Regions from separate parts of the Nonomuraea sp. NPDC051941 genome, predicted to be linked through region 1. Evidence: riboswitches for the same ligand, from Rfam matches in the RefSeq annotation. Region 1 holds a riboswitch; the other holds the start of a gene.
The links. A riboswitch is a leader RNA that binds a small molecule or an ion and turns the genes downstream of it on or off. The one in region 1 is predicted to bind cobalamin.

Region 1 (8,582 bases):
GGCCGCGCTCGCCGGACGGCCCGGCAACCAGCACGTGGTGATCACCGGCAGGGACGCGCCCGAGCGGCTGATCGAGGTGGCGGATCTGGTGACGGAGATGGGCAAGGTTCGCCACCCCATGGATGCCGGGCAGAAGGGGCAGAAGGGCATCGAGTGGTAGTTCCCCGGCTCGTCATCGCCGCGCCGTCGTCGGGCAGCGGCAAGACGACGGTGGCCACGGGGCTGATGGCGGCGCTGCGGGCGCGCGGGCTGCGCGTCTCGCCGCACAAGGTGGGTCCCGACTACATCGACCCGGGCTATCACGCGCTGGCCACCGGGTGTCCCGGCCGCAACCTGGATCCGTGGCTGGTGGGTGAGGAGCGCGTACGGCCGCTGTTCCGGCACGGGGCGGCGGGATGCGACGTGGCGGTGGTCGAGGGCGTGATGGGGCTGTTCGACGGGAAGGGGGACACCGACTTCGCCTCGACCGCCCACGTGGCCCGGCTGCTGGACGCTCCCGTGGTGCTGGTGGTGGACGCGGCGCGGCAGAGCAGGTCGGTGGCGGCGGTGGTGCACGGGTTCGCCACGTTCGACCCCCGGGTGCGGGTGGGCGGGGTGGTGCTGAACCGGGTGGGCTCGGACCGGCACGAGGAGCTGTGCCGCTCCGCGCTGGCCGCGGCGGGGATGCCGGTGCTGGGTGCGATCCGCCGCGACGACGCCGTCTCCACGCCGTCGCGGCATCTGGGGCTGGTTCCCGCCGCCGAACGGGAGGCCGAGGCGCTGGCCGCGGTGGACCGGCTGGCCGCGCTGGTGACCCGCTCGTGCGACCTCGACGCGCTGCTCCGGCTGGCGGCGTCGGCCCCGCCGCTGGACGCCGTCCCCTGGGAGCCCGCGCGGGGGGAGCGGACGGACCGGCCGGTGGTGGCGGTGGCGGGCGGGGCTGCGTTCACGTTCGGCTACGCCGAGCACGTCGAGCTGCTGCGGGCGGCCGGGGCGGACGTCGCGGTGTTCGACCCGCTGCGTGACGAGCGGCTGCCGGACGGGACCGCGGCGCTCGTCATCGGCGGCGGCTTCCCCGAGGTGTACGCCGCCGAGCTGGCCGCCAACGAGCCGCTGCGCGCGCAGGTGGCGGCCTTCCGCGGCCCGATCGCCGCCGAGTGCGCCGGGCTGCTCTACCTGTGCGAGGAGCTGGACGGGCAGCGGATGTGCGGGCGGGTGCCGGGCCGGGCACGGATGACGCCGAGGCTGACGCTCGGCTACCGGGACGCGGTCGCGCTCAGGCGTTCCCCGCTGACGGAGCCGGGCGAGCGCTTCCGCGGGCACGAATTCCACCGCACCGCTGTCGAGTACGCAGGCGAGCCGCTGTTCCGCTTTGAGAGCGGCGCCGACGGATTCGGCGACGCCCAGGTGACCGCGTCCTACCTGCACCTGCACTGGGCCGGGCAACCGATGACGGCTCAGCGGCTGGTGTCGTCCTCCAGGTCGCCCTCGGTCTTGAGGTAGACCTCCTGCAGGCCGCGCAGGACCTCCGGGTCGGGGTGCTGCCACATGCCCCGCTCGGCGGCCTCCAGCAGGCGTTCGGCGATGCCGTGCAGGGCCCAGGGGTTGGACTGCGCCATGAACGCCTGGTTCTCCGGGTCGAGCACGTACGTCTCGGTGAGCTTGTCGTACATCCAGTCGGCGACCACCCCGGTCGTGGCGTCGTAGCCGAACAGGTAGTCGACCGTGGCCGCCAGCTCGAAGGCCCCCTTGTAGCCGTGGCGGCGCATCGCGGCCAGCCAGCGCGGGTTGACGACCCTGGCCCGGAAGATACGCGAGGTCTCCTCCGACAGGGTGCGGGTGCGGACGGCGTCGGGGCGGGTGCTGTCGCCGACGTACGCGGCCGGGGCCCTGCCGGTCAGCGCGCGGACGGTGGCGACCATCCCGCCGTGGTACTGGAAGTAGTCGTCGGAGTCGGCGATGTCGTGCTCGCGGGTGTCGACGTTCTTGGCGGCCACCGCGATCCTGCGGTAGGCGTCCTCCATTTGCGGGCGGGCCGCCACGCCGTCGAGGTCGCGGCCGTAGGCGAAGCCGCCCCACACCGCGTACACCTCGGCCAGGTCGGCGTCGTCGCGCCAGTTGCGGCTGTCGATCAGGGGCAGCAGCCCGGCCCCGTACGCGCCCGGCGCCGACCCGAAGACACGCATGGTCGCCCGGCGCTCGTCGCCCCCGGTCTCGGCGACGTGGGCGCGCACGTAGTTGTCCTCGTACGGCTCGTCCAGCCCGGCGGCCAGCCGTACGGCGTCGTCGAGCATGGCCACCACGTGCGGGAACGCGTCACGGAAGAAACCGCTGATCCGCACCGTCACGTCGATCCTGGGACGGCCCAGCTCGGCGAGCGGGATCGGCTCCAGGGACGTGACCCGGCGTGAGGCCTCGTCCCATTCGGGGCGGATGCCGAGCAGGGCCAGCACCTCGGCCACGTCGTCGCCCGCCGTGCGCATGGCGCTGGTGCCCCAGACCGACAGCCCCACCGAACGCGGCCACTCGCCGGTGTCCGACCGGTAGCGCTCCAGCAGCGACTCGGCCATGGCCTGGCCGGTCTCCCAGGCGAGCCGGCTCGGGACCGCGCGGGGATCGACGGAGTAGAAGTTGCGGCCGGTCGGCAGCACGTTGACCAGGCCGCGCAGCGGGGAGCCGCTCGGCCCGGCGGGAACGTAGCCGCCGTCCAGAGCGTGCAGGACGTGGTCGAGCTCGTCGGTGGTGCGGGCCAGGCGCGGCACCACCTCGGTGGCGGCGAACTCGAGGACCCGCGTCACCAGGTCGCGCCGCTCGCCGGGCAGCTCGCGCGTGACCTCCGCCGCAGCCTCCGTCGCCCAGCCGCGTTCCTCCATGGCCTCCACCAGCGCCCGGGCGGCCGCCTCGGCCCGGTCCACGCTGCCGAGCCCCGCCGTGCCGTCCTCGGCCAGGCCCAGCGCCTCGCGCAGGCCGGGCAGCGTCTCGCGGCCCGACCACATCTGCCGGGCGCGCAGCATCGCCAGGACCAGGTCCACGCGCACCTGCCCGGCCGGCGCCTGCCCGAGCACGTGCAGGCCGTCGCGGATCTGCGCGTCCTTGACCTCGCACAGCCAGCCGTCCACGTGCAGGATGAAGTCGTCGAACTCGCTGTCGTGCGGCCGGTCCGCCAGCCCCAGGTCGTGGTCGAGCCGGGCGGCCTGGATGAGCGTCCAGATCTGCGCCCGGATGGCGGGCAGCTTGGCCGGGTCCATGGCCGCGATCGTGGCGTGTTCGTCCAGGAGCTGCTCCAGCCGGGCGATGTCGCCGTACGTCTCCGCCCGCGCCATCGGCGGCACCAGGTGGTCCACCAGCACGGCGTGCGCCCGCCGCTTGGCCTGCGTGCCCTCTCCGGGGTCGTTCACCAGGAACGGGTAGACCAGCGGCAGGTCGCCGATGGCCGCGTCGGTGCCGCACGCGGCGGACATGCCGGCCGACTTGCCGGGCAGCCACTCCAGGTTGCCGTGCTTGCCCACGTGCACCATCGCGTGCGCGCCGAACTCGGCTGACAGCCAGCGGTAGGCGGCCAGGTAGTGGTGGCTGGGCGGCAGGTCGGGGTCGTGGTAGATGGCGATCGGGTTCTCGCCGAAGCCGCGCGGCGGCTGCACCATCACCACCAGGTTCCCCGCCCGCAGCGCCGCGAGGACGATGTCTTTTCCGTGGTCACCCTCGTGCACGAACAGCTCGCCCGGCGGCGGCCCCCAGCGCCGCTCCATCTCCGTCCGCAGCTCCTCGGGCAGGGTGCGGTACCAGCGCTCGTAGGACGCGGCGGAGATGCGTACCGGATTGCCCGCCAGGTGCTCCTCGGTCAGCCAGTCCTGGTCCTGGCCGCCGGCGGCGATCAGCGCGTGGATGAGCGCGTCGCCGTCCTGCTCGGTCACGCCCGGGAAGCCCTCGCCGAGGTCGTAGCCGGCCTCGGCGAGCCTGGCCAGCAGCCTGACCGTGCTGGCCGGGGTGTCCAGGCCGACCGCGTTGCCCACCCGGGAGTGCTTGGTCGGGTACGCCGACAACATCACGACCAGGCGGCGCTCGGCGGGCGGGGTGTGCCGGAGCAGCCCGTGCCGTACCGCGATGCCCGCCACCCGGGCGGCCCGCTCGGGGTCGGCGACGTAGACGGTCAGCCCTTCGGGGTCGATCTCCTTGAACGAGAACGGCACCGTGATGATCCGCCCGTCGAACTCCGGGATAGCCACCTGCGAGGCGGCGTCCAGCGGCGACAGCCCGTCGTCGTTCTCCTCCCACGCCTGCCTGCCGGTGGTCAGGCAGAGCCCCTGCAGGATCGGCACGTCGAGGGCGGCCAGCGCGCCCACGTCCCACGCCTCGTCGTCGCCGCCCGCGCCCGCTGTCGCGGGGCGCGACCCGCCCGCCGCCAGCACGGTCACCACCAGCGCGTCGGCGGCGCGCAGCGTGTCGTGCAGCTCGGGTTCGGCGGTGCGCAGCGAGGAGCAGAACACCGGCAGCGCCTGCCCGCCCGCCTCCTCGACGGCCGCGCAGAGCGTCTCCACGAACGCGGTGTTGCCCGCCAGGTGATGCGCCCGGTAGTAGAGCACCCCGATCACCGGCCCCTGCCCTGGCCGCGCGTCGCGTTCCAGCAGCCCCCAGGAGGGTGTGGCCTCCGGCGGCGCGAACCCGTGCCCGGTCAGCAGCACCGTGTCCGACAGGAACGCGTGCAGCTCGGCCAGGTTCGGCGGCCCGCCGTGGGCCAGGTACGCGTGGGCCTCGGCGCAGACGCCGCCGCTGACCGTGGACAGCTCCATCAGCTCGGCGTCCGGCGCCTGCTCGCCGCCCAGCACCACCACCGGCAGAGGGCCGGCCAGCAGTGCGTCCAGGCCCTCCTCCCAGGCGCGCCGCCCGCCGAGCAGGCGTACCACGACTACGTCGACGCCTTCCAGCAGGGCGGGCAGTTCCTCGGCCGCCAGCCGGGCCGGGTTGCCCAACCGGTAGGCGGCACCGCTCGCGCGAGCGCTGAGCAGGTCGGTGTCGGAGGTCGAGAGCAGCAGGACGGTACGGCTGTCGCCAGGCACGGCGCAATCCTCCCTCGGGGTCCTCGCCCCGGTCGCGGGTGTCGCGGCGGCCGGAGTCTCCTGGCTCCCGGATCAGCGCTCACCCCGGCCTTCCCACCCGTCGCCGGGCAGTGGCCTGCGGTGGGGTTCGCTCCCCGGTCACAGTGGCGGGACCGCGCCGGATTCGCACCGGCTTCCTCCCTAGCCATCGCCTACAGGGAGCCTACGACAAGAGCGGCCCCCGCCAGAAGTGGCGTTACCATCCTGATCGTGTCCATAGCCGACTTTTCCGGACGTATGCGCCCCGACGCCTGTCCGGGGGCGCTACAGGTGCACGAGGCGGCCGACGGCCCGCTGGCCCGCGTCCGCCTGCCCGGCGGCGCGATCTCACCCGCCCGGCTGCGCGAGCTGGCCGCCTGCGCGGCCGACCTCGGCTCGGACGTGATCGAGCTGACCTCCCGGGCGAACGTCCAGGTGCGCGGCCTGCGCTCACCCGCCGCCTTCGCCGAGCGGATCGCCGCCGCCGGACTGCTGCCGTCGCAGGCGCACGAGCGCGTACGCAACATCGTGGCCTCGCCGCTCGGCGGTCGCACCGGCCCCGGCCTGCTGGACCCGCAGCCCCTGGTGGCGGCGCTGGACCGGGCGCTGTGCTCGCGGCCCCGGCTGGCCGGGCTGCCGGGGCGGTTCCTGTTCGCGGTGGACGAGGGCAGCGGTGACATGCTCGCGCTGGAGGCCGACGTCACGTTCTTCGACGGGCGGCTGCTGCTGGCGGGCGTGGACGCCGGGCTCGCCGTGGGGGCGGACGTGGCCGCCGAACTCATGATCGCCGTCGCCGAGGCGTTCCTCGACGAACGGCCGGAAGGGGATCGGGGCGCGTGGCGGATCGCGGAGCTGGACAACGGCCCCGCCCGCATCGCCACCCGCCTCCGCACCACCACCGCTCCGGTCGTCCGGGATGTGCCGGCGGTGTCGGCGCCGCGTGCCGGGCGGGTCGAGCAGCGGGACGGGCGGGTGGCGCTGGAGGTCGTGGTGCCGCTCGGACGGCTGTCCGCCGCTCAGGCAAGCGCCATCGCCGCAGCGGCCGAGGCGAACGGCCCGGCCGGCACCACCGGCGCGCCTGGTCCGGGAGACGCCACCGGTGCGTCCGACCCGGGAGACGCCACCGGCGTGCCGGTCCGGCTGACGCCGTGGCGGACCGTCGTACTCCTCGACCTCCCGCCCGCCGCCGCCGGCCGGGCGGCGCGAATGCTGGAGGCGGCCGGGCTGGTGACGGACCCGGCGTCGCCGTGGGCCGGGGTGAGCGCCTGCACCGGCCGTCCGGGCTGCGCCAAGTCCCTGGCCGACGTCCAGGAGGACGCGCGGCGCTGGGTGGCGACCCTGGACGGCCCTCCGGCGATGCCCGTGCATTGGGCCGGTTGCGAGCGGCGCTGCGGGCTGCCGCGCGGCCGGGTCGTCCAGATGGTCGCCACCGGCGACGGATACCAGGAAAGGCATCAGTGAGCGACTACCTCCGAGACGGGGCCGAGATCTACCGGCGCTCGTTCGCGACCATCCGTGCCGAGACCGACCTCACCGGGATGCCGCCCGAGGTCGCGCAGGTGGCGGTGCGGATGATCCACGCCTGCGGCATGACCGACCTCGTGACCGACCTGGACTGGTCACCTGCCGTGGTCGTCCGGGCGCGCGCGGCGCTGCGAAGGGGCGCGCCCGTGCTGTGCGACGCGCAGATGGTCGCGTCCGGCGTGACCAGGCGCCGGCTGCCCGCGGACAACGCCGTGGTGTGCACGCTGGGCGACCCCGGCGTCCCGGAGCTGGCCGAACGGCTCGGCACCACGCGCAGCGCCGCCGCGCTGGAGCTGTGGCGCGACCGCCTCGACGGCGCGGTGGTGGCCATCGGCAACGCGCCGACCGCGCTGTTCCGGCTGCTCGAACTGGTCGCCGAGGGCGCGGGCAGGCCCGCCGCCGTGCTCGGCATCCCGGTGGGGTTCATCGGCGCGGCCGAGTCCAAGCGGGCGCTGGCGGACAGCGACCTGGAATATCTGGTGGTGCACGGCCGCCGCGGCGGCAGTGCGATGACGGCGGCGGCGGTCAACGCCATCGCGAACGAGACGGAGTGATGGCGATGACGGGACGGCTGTACGGGGTCGGGCTCGGTCCTGGGGATCCCGAGCTGGTCACGGTCAAGACGGCCCGGCTGATCGGCGAGGCCGACGTGATCGCCTACCACGCCGCCAGGCACGGCCGCAGCATCGCCCGCTCGATCGCGCTGCCGTACATGAAGGAAGGCCAGATCGAGGAGCTGCTGCTCTACCCGCTGACCACGGAGACCACCGACCACCCCGGCGGCTACCAGGGCGCGCTCGACGACTTCTACGCCGACTGCGCCGAGCGGCTGGCCGCCCACCTGGACGCGGGCCGGACCGTGGTCGTGCTGTCCGAGGGCGACCCGCTGTTCTACGGCTCGTACATGCACATGCACAAGCGGCTCGCCCACCGCTATCCGACCGAGGTGGTGCCCGGCGTCACCTCCGTCAGCGCCGCCTCGGCCGTGCTGGGCCGGCCGCTGGTGGAGCGGGACGAGGTGCTGACCGTGCTGCCCGGCACGCTGCCCGCCGAGGTGCTGGCGGACAGGCTCCGCGGCACCGACTCGGCGGCGGTGCTCAAGCTGGGCCGGACGTTCGAGAAGGTCCGCGACGCGCTGGCCGAGGCCGGGCGGCTGGACGACGCCTGGTACGTCGAGCGCGCCACCATGGGAGCCGAACGGGTCGCGCCGCTCAAGGACGTGGACGCCGACGGGGTGCCGTACTTCTCGCTGGCCCTGCTCGCCAGCCCCGCCGAGCGGACCTTCGTCCCCGAACCGCCCCCGACCGAGACCCGGGGTGAGGTGGTCGTGGTGGGCCTCGGGCCCGCCGGGCGGCCGTGGCTCACGCCCGAGGCCCAGGAAGCTCTGGCGGCGGCGACGGACCTCGTCGGGTACGGCCCGTACGTGGACCGCGTCGCCCCGAACCCGCGCCAGCGCCGCCACCGCACCGACAACCGGGTCGAGGCCGAGCGCGCCCGGCACGCGCTGGAGCTGGCCCGCGACGGCGCGCGGGTGGCCGTGGTGTCCTCCGGCGACCCGGGCGTGTTCGCGATGGCCAGCGCCGTGCTGGAGGCCGCGGCCGGCTTCCCGGACGTGCCGGTGCGGATCGTCCCCGGGCTGACCGCGGCCCAGGCCGTGGCCAGCCGGGTCGGCGCGCCGCTGGGCCACGACTACTGCGTGCTGTCGCTGTCGGACCTGCTCAAGCCGTGGGAGGTGGTGGCCGGCCGGCTGAGCGCCGCCGCGAAGGCGGACCTGGTGCTGGCGATCTACAACCCGGCCTCGCGCAGCCGTACGTGGCAGGTCTCCGCCGCCCGTGACCTGCTGCTGGAGCACCGCGACGCCGCCACCCCGGTGGTGATCGGGCGTAATGTCGGCGGCGAGCGGGAGAGCGTCACCGTCACCACGCTCGGCGCGCTCGACCCCGCGCAGGTGGACATGCGCTGCCTGCTGATCGTCGGCTCCTCGACGACCCGGGTCACCGAGCG
Region 2 (8,582 bases), on a different contig from region 1:
GTCAGCGCGTACGTGGCCTGCACGATCAGCCAGGTGACGGCGGCGATGGTGGCCAGGCCGAGCACCCGGTTGACGGTCGCCGCGACGGCCTTCGCGTCCGCGCTCGTTCCGAACATGTCCGGCGCGAATGCCAGGTTGAAGGCCGCCACGACCGCCACGGTGAAGGCGGACCACGTGCAGTGCTCCACCAGGTGCCGGGGGAACGCCCATTTGCGTCCGGCCCTGTTCAGCACCCTCCGGACCAGCTCAACCAGGAGGATCGAGCCGATCACCGAGATTACGAGAATCGGCCAGCCTGCTGGAGACTGCACGCCTATGCCCCCAATGTCTAGAAAGTCTCGTCAAAGGTCACATTGCCCTCAACTGCCACTTGATACGCAGAGACACGCCGTTCGAAGAAGTTGGCCAGCTCCTGCACGTCCTGCAGCTCCATGAACGCGAAGGGGTTGGCCGAGCCGTACCTCGTGGGCAGGCCCAGTCTGGCCAGCCGCTGGTCGGCGACGTATTCCAGGTATTGGCGCATCTGTGCGACCCCCATGCCGGGCATGCCGTCCCCGCAGAGGTCCTCGGCGAAGGCCAGCTCGGCGGCCACGGCCTCCTCCACCATGAGGGTAACCTGTTTCCCCAGGTCATCGTCGAAAAGGTCGGGCTCCTCGGCCCGCACGGTCTCCACCACGCTGAAGGCGAACTCCATGTGCATGGACTCGTCGCGGAAGACCCAGTTCGTCCCGGTGGCCAGGCCGCCGAGCAGGCCCCGGGAGCGGAACCAGTAGACGTACGCGAAGGCCCCGTAGAAGAACAGGCCCTCGATGCAGGCGGCGAAGCAGATGAGGTTGAGCAGGAAGCGCCGGCGGTCGTCCCGCGTCTCCAGGCGCTGCAGCTCGTTGATCGAGTCGATCCACTTGAAGCAGAATTCCGCCTTGTCGCGGATCGAGGGGATGTGGTCGATCGCGGCGAAGGCCTTCACCCTTTCGGCGGGATCCGGCAGGTACGTGTCCAGCAGCGTCAGATAGAACTGGACGTGCACGGCCTCCTCGAACAGCTGCCTGCTGAGATAAAGGCGCGCCTCAGGGGCGTTGACGTGCTGGTAGAGGTTGAGCACGAGGTTGTTGGCCACGATGGAGTCGCCGGTGGCGAAGAACGCGACCAGCCGGTTGATCAGGTGCCGCTCCTGCGGCGTCATCCTGGCCAGGTCGGCGAGGTCGGTGTGAAGGTCCACCTCCTCGACGGTCCACGTGTTGCGGATGGCCGCGCGGTAGCGCTCGTAGAAGTCCGGGTAGCGCATGGGCCGCAGCGTGAGGTCCATGCCTGGGTCGAGCAGCACAACAGTCTCCTTACTGGCAGGCTTCGCAGGTCTCGGGGTTCTCCAGGGAGCAGGCGATCGCCTCTGCGGCGGCCTCTGCGGGGGCCGCCTGGACGGTGGTCTGGGCGATGCGGGTGGCGGGCCGGGAGCGCAGGTAGTACGTGGTCTTCAGGCCCCGCTTCCAGGCGTAGGCGTACATCGACGAGAGCTTGCCGATGGTCGGGCTGGCCATGAAGAGGTTCAGGGACTGGGACTGGTCGATGTACGGCTGGCGCGCGGCGGCCAGGTCGATCAGCGCCTTCTGCGGCAGCTCCCAGGCGGTGCGGTAGAGCACCTTGAGGTCGTCGGGGATGCCGGGGACCGTCTGGACCGAGCCGTCGGCCCGCTTGATGTCGTCCCGCAGCTGCTGCGTCCACAGCCCGCGCGCCTGCAGATCGGCCACCAGATACCGGTTGACCTGCAGGAACTCGCCCGACAGCGTCTCGCGCTTGAACACGTTGGACACCTGCGGCTCGATGCACTCGTAGCAGCCGGCGATGGAGGCGATCGTGGCGGTGGGCGCGATGGCGATCATGAGCGAGTTGCGCAGGCCGGTGCGGGCGACCTTCTCCCGCACGGCGTCCCAGCGCCGCGTGCTCGTGACGTAGTGGTCAGGGTGGAGCACTCCCCCGGCCGCCCGCGTCTCCGCGTACGACGGGTGGCGGCCGCGCTCGGCCGCCAGGTCGGCCGAGGTGTCGTACGCGGCCAGCGCGATCTCCTCGGCGATCCTGGTGGACAGCTCCAGCGCCTCGGGCGAGTCGAACGGCAGCCGCAGCGTGAAGAACACGTCGGCCAGGCCCATGACGCCGAGCCCGATGGGCCGCCAGCGCTTGTTCGCCGCCTCGGCCTCGGGCGTCGGGTAGAAGCCCAGGTCGATGGTCCGGTCCAGGAAGCGCACGGCCGTTCGCACGGTGCCGCGCAGCCGGTCCCAGTCCAGGTCACCGGCCAGGTCACCGGTCAGGAGGTGGGCGGCCAGGTTGATCGAGCCGAGGTTGCAGACCGCGGTCTCGGCGTCGCTGGTGACCTCCAGGATCTCGGTGCACAGGTTCGACAGGTGGATGACGTTCCCGGGGCGGCCGGTCTGGTTGGAGGTGCGGTTGGCGGCGTCCTTGAAGGTCATCCAGCCGTTCCCGGTCTGGGCGAGCGTGCGCATCATCCGGCCGTACAGGGTCCTGGCCGGGATCTGCCGGACATGTCGCCCGGCGGCCTCGTACGCGCGGTACGCCCGCGTGAACGCGTCACCGTACAGGTCGGTGAGGTCGGGCACCTCCTTCGGGTCGAACAGCGACCAGACCTCGTCCGCCTCCACCCGGCGCATGAACTCGTCGGGCACCCAGTTCGCCAGGTTCAGGTTGTGGGTGCGGCGGGCGTCCTCGCCGGTGTTGTCGCGCAGCTCCAGGAACTCCTCGATGTCGGCGTGCCAGGTCTCCAGGTAGACGCAGGCCGCGCCCTTGCGCCGCCCGCCCTGGTTGACGGCCGCGACGGACGAGTCGAGCGTGCGCAGCCACGGGACGATGCCGTTGGAGTGGCCGTTGGTGCCCCGGATCAGGGAGCCGCGCGAGCGCACCCGGGTCCAGGCGATGCCGATGCCTCCGGCGTACTTCGACAGCCGCGCCACCTGCCCGTACCGGTCGTAGATCGCCTCCAGCTCGTCGCGCGGCGAGTCGAGCAGGAAGCACGACGACAGCTGCGGGCGGCGCGCGCCCGAGTTGAACAGCGTGGGCGAGCTGGGCAGGTACGACAGCGTGGACATGAGCGCGTAGAGCTCGGCGGCCTCCGCCACCGACTCCGACAGCCCGCAGGCCACGCGGAGGAAGAAGTGCTGCGGGCGCTCCAGCACCGCCCGCGTCTCGGGGTGGCGCAGCAGGTAACGGTCATAGACGGTGCGCAACCCGAAATACTCGAACCGGTCGTCCGCCTCCACGGAGACCAGCGCGTCCAGCTCGGCGGCGTGCGCGGCGACGAACTCCGCCAGCCCGTCCTGGATCAGCCCGGCCGCGTGGGTGGCGGCGATGGACTCGGAGAACGTCCGCACCCCGTGCGCGGCGGCCTCGTCGGCGATCTCCTCGGCCAGGAGCCGGGCGGCGACCCGGGAGTTGGCCGGGTCGGTGATGACCCGGGCGGCGGCCTCCTCGATGGCCAGGCGGCGATCGACCTCGATGATCTGCGTCACGTGCTCTCTCCTCGCGAGCTCGTCCCCCGTGAGGGCGCGCGAGAGCACGGCGGCACGGATCATCCCCCGGCCGTTTCGCTCCCCGGCCCTCCCGCGAGGCCATGGTCACTTCGTGCCGGGCGGGCGGCCCGGGCACGCCGCTGGCAGGTCTTCGGGCTCGCGGGCGCGCGCATCGCTCCTACTGGCCGTCGCTTCCCAGATCACTCCAGTGCACCTGACGGCGGTCGTTCCCGCTCACCGCTGCGGGGCAGCCCCGGAATCACACCGGGTTCCCTTTTGCTCCGCCTCCGGAGAGGCGAACCAGCGACGAGCAGGATCCTACATCTAGTGGCCGTTCCCGCAACTACCCCAGCATGTTGTGGCCTTGGTGGTGCCGAGCAGACCGAGATCCCGCAGGACGGCGCGGGTGCGCTCGACCTCGGAGCCCAGCCACTGCTTGAAGTCGGCGCCGCTGAGCGGGATCGAGATCCAGCCCGCGGACCGGCAGGCCGCCTCCCAGTCGGCCGTGCCGGTCACGTCCTCGCACATGCGGATGGCCGATTCGCGGCTCTCGTCCGTCATGCGCTCGGGCCCGAAGGCCGCCGCCCAGTCCACGAAGTCGACCCGTACGCCGGACTCCAGCAGCGTCGGCGCGTCGAGGCCGGGCACCTGCCTGGCCGAGGACACCGCGAGCGCCTTGACCTGGCCGGCCTTGATGCTCGCGCGCCAGTCGGCCAGCGGGCCCGCGGCCGCCGCGGCCTTGCCGGACAGCAGCGCGGTGACGGCCTCCTGGCTGCTGGGGTAGCCGGTGTAGTCGAGCTGGCGGGTGTCGGCGCCGAGCCCTCTGGCGATCAGGCCGAACAGCAGGTGGTCGGGCTCCCCCTGGGGCCCGCCCGCCAGCTGCGTCTGGCCCGGAGTGGCGAGCAGGTGGGCGCCGAACGCCTCGAAGTCCCCGAACGGCGACTGGACGGGCACGACCACGACCTCGACCTCGCCGGTGAGCCTGGACAGGGGGGTCGCGGTGTCGAGGAGGGTCTGGCCGTTGTTCAGCTCGGCGGCGGCCAGCGCGGGCAGCCCGCTCACCATGATCCTGATGCCCGCGCCGGCCTCGTATCCGGCCGCCCGGGCCGCGCCGGCGAACGCCTGCCCGACGCGCTCCCAGCGGCGCCCCTGAGGGCTGATCGAGTATCGGGCGCGCAAGCCCGCCGCGCTCCCGGCGAAGCGCTCCGTCCCGCAGCCGGCCGCGCACGCGGCCAGGCCCAGCCCCCATGCGAAGAACCGCCGACGGCGCATGTGCCTCTCCCCCGAGCATCGCGAGTCATCGCTCACTCTAAGTTATCGACACAATACGCAGAGATACACATATCTCTCATAGTGGCTTTTTGCCGACCCCGGCCATCAGGGACGACGGCAGCGACCAGTCCCCCACCAGCTTGGGCCGGTCGGGACGCCAGTCGACGGCCTGCACGAGGCCCGGCGGCTCCAGCGGGAAGTCGCCGAAGAAGGCGCGGATCTCGGCGGGCGTGCGGTCGGTGCCGCCGCTCGGATCGTCCGAGGAGGCGCCCCGGTAGCGCTGCCCGTCCTCCAGGCGGCCCATCGAGGTGGCGTGGGTGATCACCAGGTAGCTGCCCGGCGCCAGCCGCTCGCGCAGGGCCGCCAGGGCCTGCTGCGGCCGCGCCGAATCCGGCAGGAAGTGCAGGATCGACACGAGCAGCACCCCGACCGGCCGGCGCAGGTCCAGGAACCCGCCCGCCCCCGCCAGCACCGCGTCGGGATCCAGGAGGTCCGCCTCGACGAGCGCGGCCCTGCCCGAGTGTCCGAGCAGGGCCGTGGCGTGTGCTGCGACGACCGGATCGCGATCGACGTAGACGACCCGGGCCTCGGGTGCCACCTCGTGCGCGCTGCCCTGGGTCGGCAGCCCGCTGCCGAGGTCGAGGAACTGCCGCACCCCGGCGGCGGCCACGTAGCGCACGGCACGCTGCAGGAAGGCCCGGTTTGCGCGGGCCAGCGGGACCGCCTCCGGGATCAGCTCGGCGAGCTGCTCGATGGCCTGGCGGTCGACCGCGAAGTTGTCCTTCCCGCCGAGCATGTAATCGTACATGCGTGCGAGATTGGGCCTCTCAGCGTCGAACTGCCGCACGTATCGAATTTATGTCGTCCGCAGCAAGATAACGAGGTTTGAGGCCAAATTAGCCTGTTTATTCAACCGTGACGCTCTTGGCGAGATTGCGAGGCTTGTCCACATCCCGGCCGAGCGCCACCGCGGCATAGTACGCGAGCAGCTGAAGCGGGATCGTGAGCAGGATCGGGTCCAGCTCGATCTCGTTCTTGGGGATCACGATCACGTCGTCGGCCAGCTTGACGTCGGGCTCGCGGTGACCGACCATGAGCACCTGCCCGCCGCGCGCGCGGATCTCGCCCAGCGTGGTGAGGTTCTTGTCGAGCAGCTCGTCGTCGGGGACGATGGCGACCGTCGGCATGTCGGGGCCGATCAGCGCGAGCGGCCCGTGCTTGAGCTCGCTGGCCGGGTACGCCTCGGCGTGCACGTACGAGATCTCCTTGAGCTTCTGCGCGCCTTCCCTGGCCACCGGGTAGCCGCGCACGCGGCCCACGAACATCATGCTCGGGTGCTTGGCGTACTTCTGCGCCAGCTCGGCGATCTTGTCGCTCTGGGTGAGGATCTCCTCGATCTGCCCCGGCAGCCTGCGCAGGCCGTCGACGATGCGCCGCCCGTCGGCGGGCGACAGGTCGCGCACCCGGCCCAGGTGCAGCGCGAGCAGCGCGAACGCCAGCGACGTCGAGGTGAACGCCTTGGTCGAGGCCACCGAGACCTCGGGACCCGCGTGCAGGTAGATGCCGCCGTCCACCTCGCGGGCGATGGCGCTGCCGACCGCGTTGACGATGCCGATGACGCGGCCGCCCTTGCGCTTGAGCTCCTGCACGGCGGCGAGCGTGTCGTACGTCTCGCCCGACTGGCTGATGGCGACGTAGAGCGTGTCGGGGTCGACGACCGGGTTGCGGTAGCGGAACTCGCTGGCGGGCTCGGCGTCGGACGGGATGCGGGCCAGCTCCTCGATGAGCTGCGCCCCGATCTGCCCCGAGTAGTACGCGGACCCGCAGCCGATGATCTTCACCCGGCGGAAGCCCCGCGTCTCGCGGGCGTCCATGTTGAGCCCGCCCAGGTGGGCCACGTGGAAGCGCTCGTCGAGCCGGCCGCTCATCGTACGGGTGATCGTCTCGGGCTGCTCGGAGATCTCCTTGAGCAGGTAGTGCTCGTAGCCGCCGGTGTCGTAGTGGCCGGCGTCCCAGTCGACGGTCAGCGGCTCCTTGGCGGTCTCGCGGGCGTCGCTGGCGAAGGTGTGGAAGCCGTCGGCCTTGAGCACGGCCAGCTCGCCGTCCTCCAGGTGCACGACCTGGCGCGTGTAGCGGACGAGCGCGGCCACGTCGGACGCGGCGAACATCTCCTTCTCGCCGATGCCCAGCACGATCGGGCTGCCGTTGCGCGCCACGACCACCTCGCCGGGGCGTTCGCGGTCGATGACCGCGATGCCGTACGTGCCGACGATGCTCTTGAGCGTCTTCCTGACCGCCTCCTCCAGGGAGTCGTTCTCGTCGGCGGCGCGCGCGATCAGGTGCGCGAGCACCTCGGTGTCCGTCTCGGAGGCGAACACCACGCCGTCGGCCTCCAGCTTCGCGCGCAGCTCGCCGGCGTTCTCGATGATGCCGTTGTGCACGACCGCGATGCGCTCGTCGGAGGAAAGGTGGGGATGGGCGTTCTCGTCACTCGGCACGCCGTGCGTGGCCCAGCGGGTGTGCCCGATGCCCAGGGTGCCCTTGAACCTGGCCGGCACGACCTTGGCCAGGTCCGCCACGCGGCCCTTGACCTTGCGTAGCTTGAGCCCCCGGTTGGACACCACGACCCCGGCCGAGTCGTACCCCCGGTACTCCAGACGCTGCAGGCCCTCCAGCAGGATGGGCGCCGCGTCCCGTGGGCCGACATAGGCCACGATTCCGCACATCGAGGTCTCCTCTTCATCCGTAGACGATCCTGCGCAGCTGCCGCAGGGACAGCTCCGGTGCCGCGACCCGCCGACCGCGTAATTCGGCGGCGATCCTGGGGAAGATCTCGTCGTTGGTGTGGCCGACCGTTTTCAGCTCGGCGTGCCGGCGGCGGACGTACTCCTCGACGGACTCGGAGAAGTACGACAGCACGTCGGCGATCACCTTCGCCGCCTCACCCGGGCCCAGCGGGCTCGTCTCGGTGAGGTGGACGATGAGGTCTTCGTAGGGATGTCGTGCCGGGGACACAGACGAGGACACTACGCATCTGGAACGAGACACTTCAACATCCTGCCCGAAATCGGGCAGGAATTAACTCGAACGCCTGTCTAGAGCAGGCTGCCGCGACCCCACCCCTTGCCGAAGCGCCACCAGGCGAAGGCTCCGGCGACGAGACCGAGCCCGACGAGGACGGCCGCGGGACGGACCGTGCCCGCGACGTCACCCCTGACGGCGGCCTTGAGCATGGTGGTCGCCCAATATCCGGGCGAGATCGGCGCGATGGCCTGCGCCCAGGCGGGCATCATCGCGTACGGCACCAGCGCACCGCCCAGCGCGCTGACCGACAGCGCAGCGATGTTGCAGAGCGTGCTCAGCTCCCCCTGGCTGCGCACCACCCCGGCCAGGGCCGTGCCGACGCCGAGCAGCGCGAAGCACCACGCCGCCACGGCCAGGCCCAGGGCCGGCGGCCACGCCGTCCCGGCCGGCCGCAGCCCTACCGCGATCATCCCGTACGCGAGCAGCACGACCTGCTGGAGGACCAGCACGGCGAACACCGGCAGGGCCTTGCCGATCATGATCTCCGGGACGCGGGCCCTGGTGGCCTTGAGGCGGTCCCAGGTGTGCCAGGTGCGTTCGGCGAGGCTGGCCGTGGCCACGTCGGCCATCGACAGCACCGAGAACATGACCAGCAGTCCCGTCACGACCTGGGCGGGCTCGCGCAGCATCGACTTGAAGACGAGCATCAGGACCATGGGCATGACCAGGTAGCTGACCAGGTGAGCCGGGTCGCGCCGGCGCAGGAGCACG

Region 2: linked by a shared signal. The riboswitch ahead of ACIHFD_RS58225 (ribonucleoside-diphosphate reductase subunit alpha) and the one ahead of cobN (cobaltochelatase subunit CobN) in region 1 are both predicted to bind cobalamin.

The regions. Positions count from the first base shown of each region.
Region 1 covers NZ_JBIUCF010000004.1:174,733-183,314, reverse strand. Annotated here, with positions in the region: gene cobO (cob(I)yrinic acid a,c-diamide adenosyltransferase) at 1-160, shown strand, start outside; gene ACIHFD_RS09985 (cobyrinate a,c-diamide synthase) at 154-1,482, shown strand; gene cobN (cobaltochelatase subunit CobN) at 1,437-5,036, opposite strand; cobalamin riboswitch at 5,090-5,215, opposite strand; gene ACIHFD_RS09975 (precorrin-3B synthase) at 5,286-6,515, shown strand; gene ACIHFD_RS09970 (precorrin-8X methylmutase) at 6,512-7,132, shown strand; gene cobJ (precorrin-3B C(17)-methyltransferase) at 7,138-8,582, shown strand, end outside.
Region 2 covers NZ_JBIUCF010000061.1:8,781-17,362, reverse strand. Annotated here, with positions in the region: gene ACIHFD_RS58235 (mechanosensitive ion channel family protein) at 1-272, opposite strand, end outside; gene ACIHFD_RS58230 (ribonucleotide-diphosphate reductase subunit beta) at 329-1,324, opposite strand; gene ACIHFD_RS58225 (ribonucleoside-diphosphate reductase subunit alpha) at 1,335-3,515, opposite strand; cobalamin riboswitch at 3,640-3,835, opposite strand; gene ACIHFD_RS58220 (tripartite tricarboxylate transporter substrate-binding protein) at 3,840-4,787, opposite strand; gene ACIHFD_RS58215 (SAM-dependent methyltransferase) at 4,864-5,634, opposite strand; gene glmS (glutamine--fructose-6-phosphate transaminase (isomerizing)) at 5,693-7,513, opposite strand; gene ACIHFD_RS58205 (hypothetical protein) at 7,527-7,802, opposite strand; gene ACIHFD_RS58200 (ABC transporter permease) at 7,883-8,582, opposite strand, start outside.